2 regions of the Variovorax sp. ISS6 genome follow, and region 2 is predicted to be linked to the other one. Evidence: riboswitches for the same ligand, from Rfam matches in the RefSeq annotation. Region 2 holds a riboswitch; the other holds the start of a gene.

Region 1 (3,399 bases), on a different contig from region 2:
TCGATGTCACCGGGTTCTCGCAGAAGTACGGCGCCGTGACCTCGCATGTGCGGTTCGCGCCCGAGCCGGGGATGCTGCATGCCACGCGCATCGCCGAGGGCGAAGCCGATGCATTGATCGGTTGCGACCTCGTCGTCGCGGCCTCGGACGAATCGCTGACACGGCTGCCGGCCGGTCGCGGCCGCGCGGTGGTGAGCACCGGCCTCGTGCCGACCAGCGACTTCGCGCGCAATCCCGACTGGCAGCTCGACCCGAAGATGCTGATCGAGCGCATCGAGGCCGCGGCGGGCACGGCCGATCTCGTGCTGATCGATGGCGAGCGCATGGCCACCGCGCTGGTCGGCGATCCGATCGGCATCAACATGTTCATGCTGGGCCTGGCCTGGCAGCGCGGCTTCGTTCCCCTGGGACGAGCCGCGATCGAGCGGGCCATCGAGCTCAACGGCGTGGCCGTGGCCATGAACAAGGAAGCGTTCCTCTGGGGGCGACGCGTCGCCCACGACCGACCGGCGGTGGAGCGCCACCTGAAGGCCGAACAGCCGACGCAGGTCATCACCTTCATGCCGCGGCAGACCCGGGGACTCGACCAGACCGTCGCGCATCGCATCGAACACCTGCGCGCGCACAGCGGCGAACTGCATGTGCAGCGCTACAGGGCGTTGGTGGAGAAGGCGCGTCGGTTGGAAGCAGCGCTCCATGCGGGAGATGCCCTGGCCAGGGCCGTGGCGCACAACTACCACCGGCTGCTGGCGACCAAGGACGAGTGGGAGGTCGCCCGCCTGTTCACGCACCCCGACTTTCGATCGGCACTGGCGCAGGAGTTCGAGGGCCCGATCCGGCTGCGCTTCCACCTCGGGGTCTGGCCCTTCGCGCGGAAGGACGTCCACAGCGGCAAGCCCGTCAAGGGCGACGCGGGACCCTGGGTGCTGCTGGCGATGAAATGCATGGCGCGGATGCGCGGCCTCCGGGGAAGTTGGCTCGATCCGTTCCGCAACGCGGCGGAACGCACACTCGACCGCCGGCTGTTGGCGCAGTACGAAGACGACATGCGCGTGGCCCTGTCCGACTTGCGTGCCGAGACCTTGCCCATCGTGACGAAGCTGGCCTCGCTGCCCCAGTCGATCCGGGGATACGGCCATGTGCGCGAGGCGCAGGCCGAGAAGGCGGCTGCGACGCGGCAAGCGCTGTTGCGGGAACTGGCGCTGGCCGGCGAGCAACAGGCGCGTGCCGCATGACGCCTCGAAACCGTCGCGGTAATGCAACTCGCTCTCGACAAGGGGACATTCATCGAAAAGGCGCGGGCGATTCGCTGCCCACGACTAAGATCGCGCCCTCAGTCATTGGGGAGTAGCTGACCTGCGCAACGCAGGAGCCCGCGTCAACACACTTGGCCTTTCGGCCATGGCGCGAGCAGCTTCAGAGCCTGGCAAGACCTTTGACCACGTCACCTCGGTATGGGCCGGGAAGTGGCGTGGTCTTCGCGTCGCTGGCCCAGGAGTTCTCTTTTCATCATGGAAGCCTTACTCGTATCCACGGGCGTGGTCGCGCTCGGGGAAATGGGCGACAAGACCCAATTGCTCGCGATCATCCTGGCCGCGACCTTTCGCAAACCCTGGCAGATCGTCGCGGGCATCTTCACCGCCACCGTCGTCAACCATGCCGCAGCGGGCGCGCTCGGCGGCTGGGTGGGCCAGGCCATGGGGCCGAACATCCTGCGCTGGGTGATCGGCGCCTCGTTCCTGGCCATGGCCGCGTGGATGCTGATCCCCGACAAGATCGACGACGATGCCGCGAAGACGAAGAGCCGCTTCGGTGCCTTCGGCACCACGGTCGTCACCTTCTTCCTCGCGGAGATGGGCGACAAGACGCAGATCGCGACCGTGGCGCTGGCCGCGCGCTATCCCGACGTGGTGCAGGTCGTGATCGGCACCACGCTGGGCATGATGCTGGCCGATGCGCCCGCGGTCTTCCTCGGCGAGAAGATCGCCGCCAAGGTCTCGATGCGGCTGGTGCACGGCGTGGCCGCCGTCATCTTCGGCGTGCTGGGGCTGCTGACGCTGTTCAACGTCGGCAACCTGTTCTGAGCCCCGGCGGGCGGTCGCCTATTTCGCGGCGGCCGCCGTGCCCAGGCCCAGCTTGTCGATCACGGCCTTTTCGGTCTTCATGGTGCGCACCGCGTACTGCTTGTAGGCCGCGCTGTCCATGTAGAAGGTCTCCATGTCGAACTTGGCGAGCGACTCCTGGTAGTTGGGCATCTCCATCGCCTTCTTGAAGGCGTCGTGCAGGATCGCGACCACCTTCGGGTTCGCGCCCTTGGGCAGCACCAGACCGAAGGGCGAGGCCTGCACCATGTCGATGCCCGACTCCTTGAGCGTGGGCGCATTCGGATACTTCTTCGAGCGCTGCTCGCCCCAGGTCGACAGCAGCCGCAGCTTGCCCTGGTCGACATAGGGGCCCCAGCCCGGCGTGTCGGCCACCGACATCACGTGGCCGCCGAGCACCGCCTGCAGCGATTCGGAGTTGCCCTTGTAGGGCACGTGATTGAACTCCACGCCGGCCTGGATCGCGATCGCTTCCATCGTCAGGTGCAGCGTGGTGAGCGCGCCCGGCGTGCCGTAGCTCAGGCGGCCCGGGTTGGCCTTGGCATAGGCGAGGTACTCGCGCATCGACTTGATCGGCGAATCGGCGGGCACCACCAGGCCGAACGAATAGCCGGCGAGGCCGATCACGTAGCTCAGGTCGTTGGCCGGGTCCCAGTTGAGCTTGGTGGTGTAGGGCAGGCGGAACACCGGCAGCGGCACCTGCGCGAGCGTGTAGCCGTCGGGCGCGGTGGCCTGCATGGTTTGCGCTGGCAGCACGCCGCCCGCGCCGGGCTTGTTCTCGATGATCACCGGCTGGCCGAGGATCTTCGAGGCGTTCTCGGCCAGCACGCGGAAGGGCACGTCGGTCGAGCCGCCGGCGGTGAAGCCGATCAGCACGCGGATCGGCCGCACCGGAAAGGCATCGGACTGCGCGAAGGCGGGAGCGGCGGCGAGGCCGGCGGCCAGCAGCAGGGCGTGCAGCGCACGGCGGGTGAGGGTGGGTTGTTTCATGGCAGGACGTGCGAACGAAGAAAACGGGAAGGGCGGTGCGGCCGCCCCGCGAACGGGACGGGCCGCGCCGGCGCCGTCAGGGCGCGGGACAGCCGCCGCGGCTGGCCGAGGAGAACTTGCAGCCGTAGTCGGCGCGCGCCACGGTCGCGGCATCGAGCACCTCGTCGCCGGCCGGCTTCACGCCGTTCTGCTCCCAGTTCGTCATCGCGTCGAAGGCCTGGGTCTGTTCCTCGGTCGTGAAGTCGCAGTGGCTGATGCCGCGGATCGCGCGCTGCACGAGCCACTTCGAGGTGCCCAGCGCATCGGC
Region 2 (3,399 bases):
CGACTTCCTGCATGCCTTCCTCGACACCGAGCGCGTGCAGTCGAACAAGCCCGTCACGCTGATCCGCGGCACCGACCAGTTCACCGCCGACACGATGGACTACGACAACCTGACCGGCATCGCCAACCTCAACGGCCGCGTGCGCGGCACGATGGTGCCCTCGGCCAAGGCGGCCGGCACCGCGGGCAAGCGCTGAGCGCCGCGCCATGACCGCCGCGCCGTCGCCCCTCGTCTTCATCACCGGCGCCTCCAGCGGCATCGGCCAGGCGCTGGCCGCGCGCTTCTACGACGCGGGCTACCGGCTGGCGCTGGTCGCGCGCCGCACCGGCGAGATCGAAGCCTGGGCCACCGCGCGCGGCCTCGACCGCGGCCGCTACCTGATCTACAGCGCCGACGTGGCGCGCACCGACAGCATCGTGGCGGCCGGCGTCGCCAGCATCGAGCGCCAGGGCGTGCCCGACGTGGTGATCGCCAATGCAGGCATCAGCGTGGGCATCGACACCGCGGAGCGCGAGGACCTCGACGTGCTGACGCAGACCTTCGCCACCAACAACGTCGGGCTGGCCGCCACCTTTCACCCGTTCGTGCGCGCGATGAGACAGCGCGGCAGCGGGCGGCTGGTCGGCATCGCGAGCGTCGCGGCCATCCGCGGACTGCCGGGGCACGGCGCCTACTGCGCGAGCAAGGCCGGCGTGGTCGCCTACTGCGAGAGCCTGCGCGGCGAGCTGCACGGCAGCGGCGTCAAGGTCGTGACCCTGCTGCCCGGCTACATCGACACCCCGCTCACGCAGGGCAACCGCTACGGCATGCCGTTCCTGATGAAGCCCGAGGCCTTCGCCGACCGGGCGCTGGGCGCGATCGAGAGCGGCGCCAGCTATCGCGTGATTCCCTGGCAGATGGGCGTGATCGCCAAGATCATGCGCATGCTGCCCAATGCGCTGCTCGACCGCGCGGTGCAGGGACGCGGACGGAAGAAGCGGCGCGGCGAAGGCTGAACCCGGGCCGCGCCGGCCGCGGCAACGAAAAAGGCTCCCGAAGGAGCCTTTTGTCTTTGTTGGAAAGCGATCAGTAGCCGCTGTTGCCGCCGCCACCGTAGCCGCCGCGACCACCGCCGCCGCCGCCACGCGGGCCGGCGCCGTAGGGGCTGCGGAAACCGCCATCGCCACCACCGCCGCCGCCACCACTGCGGCCACCGCCGCCGTAGCCACCACCGCCGCCGCTGCGACCGCCGCCACCACCGCCGTAGCCGCCACCACCGCCGCCGCCGTAGCCACCGCCACCACCGCCGCCATAACCACCACCGCCGCCGCCGTAGCCACCGCCACCACCGCTGCGCGGGGGACGTGCTTCCATCGGACGGGCTTCGTTGACGACCACGCTGCGGCCGCCCAGGGGTTGGCCGTTCATGCCGTTGATGGCGGCCTGTGCTTCCGCTTCACTGCCCATCTCGACGAAGCCGAAGCCCTTCGAGCGGCCGGTATCGCGTTCCATCATGACCTTGGCGCTGGTCACAGCACCGAACTGACCGAATGCCTGCTCCAGATCACCGTCGCGCACCGAGTAAGGCAGGTTGCCGACGTACAGTTTGTTGCCCATCAAGGGACTCCTATAAACACATCAAGAAAAGCGATGGAGTCCCGATTAGCATCACTCAAACGAGAGCCGCCGAGTCGCGCGAAACTGTCCGATCACCCAGTGCCTCCAGCCCGAAATGAAAAGGGAGGCTCGTGCATTATGGGTGAAATACAAGAAATGCAAGCAGGAATTTGCTTCTTGCGGTAGCACGGATTTTGCCTATTGGAGTTAGCGCACGCTTACTAACCAAGCCCCGCACCGGGCCTTTGACACTTAAGGGTTAGAATTCGTCCGTCATTGGGGAGTAGCCGCCTTCCGTCTACGAGAAGGGCCCGCGTCAACAGACTTGTCCTGCCCCACACAGGACATGGCGCGGGCAGTGAAGAACAACACCTGGCGAGACCATTGACCGTGCAACTTCGGGAAATTTGGCCGAAGGTGTTGCACGGTCAATTGCGTCCCTTCGGCCAAGGAACCGTTTTTTCATGGAAGCTTTTCTCGTCGCGACCGGTGTCGTCGCGCTCGCCGAAATGGGCGACAAGACCCAGTTGCTCGCCCTCCTGCTGGCAGCCCGTTTCAGAAAACCCTGGCCGATCGTGGCGGGCATCTTCGCCGCCACCGTCATCAACCATGCGCTCGCGGGCGCGGTCGGCAACTGGATCACCCACTGGCTCGGCCCCGACATCCTGCGCTGGATCCTCGGCGGCTCCTTCATCGCGATGGCGATCTGGATGCTGATCCCCGACAAGCTCGACGACGACGATGCCCCGCGCTCCTCGCACTTCGGCGTCTTCGGCACCACGGTGGTCGCCTTCTTCCTCGCCGAGATGGGCGACAAGACGCAGATCGCCACCGTGATGCTCGCGGCGCGCTTCACCGAGGCCTATTTCTGGGTCGTGGTCGGCACCACCTTCGGGATGATGCTGGCCAACGCGCCGGTGGTCTGGCTCGGCGACCGCATCGTCAAGCGGGTGCCGATCAAGCTCGTGCACTCGATCTCGGCCGTCATCTTCCTGGTGCTGGGCGTGGTCGCGCTGATCGGCTGGTAGCGCCGCCGTCCAAAGCCCGGGGCCTGCCGTCCCGGGCCCGCGGCGATATACTGCCGCTCGCGCCGATTTGCTCCAGCTTGCGGGCGCTTGATAAATACAGCTAAAGACGGATGCCGTGACCCGGCTCGTTTTTGGCGAGGCCGGGTTTTTCATTTCATGTCCTCGTTGGTCGTCACTCCCCAGTCGATGCAGTTCGCGGGCCCGCTGGCCCTGCGCAGCGGCGCGACCATCGGCAGCTACACGCTCGCCTACGAAACCTACGGCACGCTCAATGCCGAGCGCAGCAATGCGGTGCTCGTGTGCCACGCCCTCAATGCCTCGCACCACGTCGCGGGCGTCTACGAGGGCCAGGCCCGCTCCGCGGGCTGGTGGGACAACATGGTCGGGCCCGGCAAGCCGCTGGACACCGACCGCTTCTTCGTCATCGGCGTCAACAACCTCGGCTCCTGCTTCGGCTCCACCGGGCCGATGCACGTGAACCCCGCGACCGGCCGCGTCTATGGCGCCGACTTCCCGGTGGTCACGGTCGAGGACTGGGTCGACGCCCAGGCCGCGCTGCTCGACGCGCTCGGCATCCGCACGCTCGCGGCGGTGATGGGCGGCAGCCTCGGCGGCATGCAGGCGCTGTCGTGGACGCTGCAGTACCCCGAGCGCGTGCGCCACGCGGTGGTGGTCGCGAGCGCGCCCAACCTCACGGCCGAGAACATCGCCTTCAACGAGGTGGCGCGCCGCGCCATCGTGACCGACCCCGATTTCCACGGCGGCCACTTCTACG

The links. A riboswitch is a leader RNA that binds a small molecule or an ion and turns the genes downstream of it on or off. The one in region 2 is predicted to bind manganese.
Region 1: it holds a riboswitch for manganese, as region 2 does, so the genes downstream of both, AC1HIL_RS33200 (TMEM165/GDT1 family protein) here and AC1HIL_RS03770 (TMEM165/GDT1 family protein) in region 2, are expected to answer to the same signal.

Annotation. Positions count from the first base shown of each region.
Region 1 is NZ_JAWRZC010000002.1:328,550-331,948, reverse strand. It holds gene AC1HIL_RS33205 (indolepyruvate ferredoxin oxidoreductase family protein) at 1-1,235, shown strand, start outside; yybP-ykoY riboswitch at 1,331-1,501, shown strand; gene AC1HIL_RS33200 (TMEM165/GDT1 family protein) at 1,512-2,084, shown strand; gene AC1HIL_RS33195 (tripartite tricarboxylate transporter substrate-binding protein) at 2,103-3,092, opposite strand; gene AC1HIL_RS33190 (alpha/beta hydrolase) at 3,169-3,399, opposite strand, start outside.
Region 2 is NZ_JAWRZC010000001.1:825,908-829,306, reverse strand. It holds gene lptC (LPS export ABC transporter periplasmic protein LptC) at 1-196, shown strand, start outside; gene AC1HIL_RS03780 (SDR family oxidoreductase) at 207-995, shown strand; gene AC1HIL_RS03775 (RNA recognition motif domain-containing protein) at 1,066-1,596, opposite strand; yybP-ykoY riboswitch at 1,863-1,970, shown strand; gene AC1HIL_RS03770 (TMEM165/GDT1 family protein) at 2,061-2,624, shown strand; gene metX (homoserine O-succinyltransferase MetX) at 2,781-3,399, shown strand, end outside.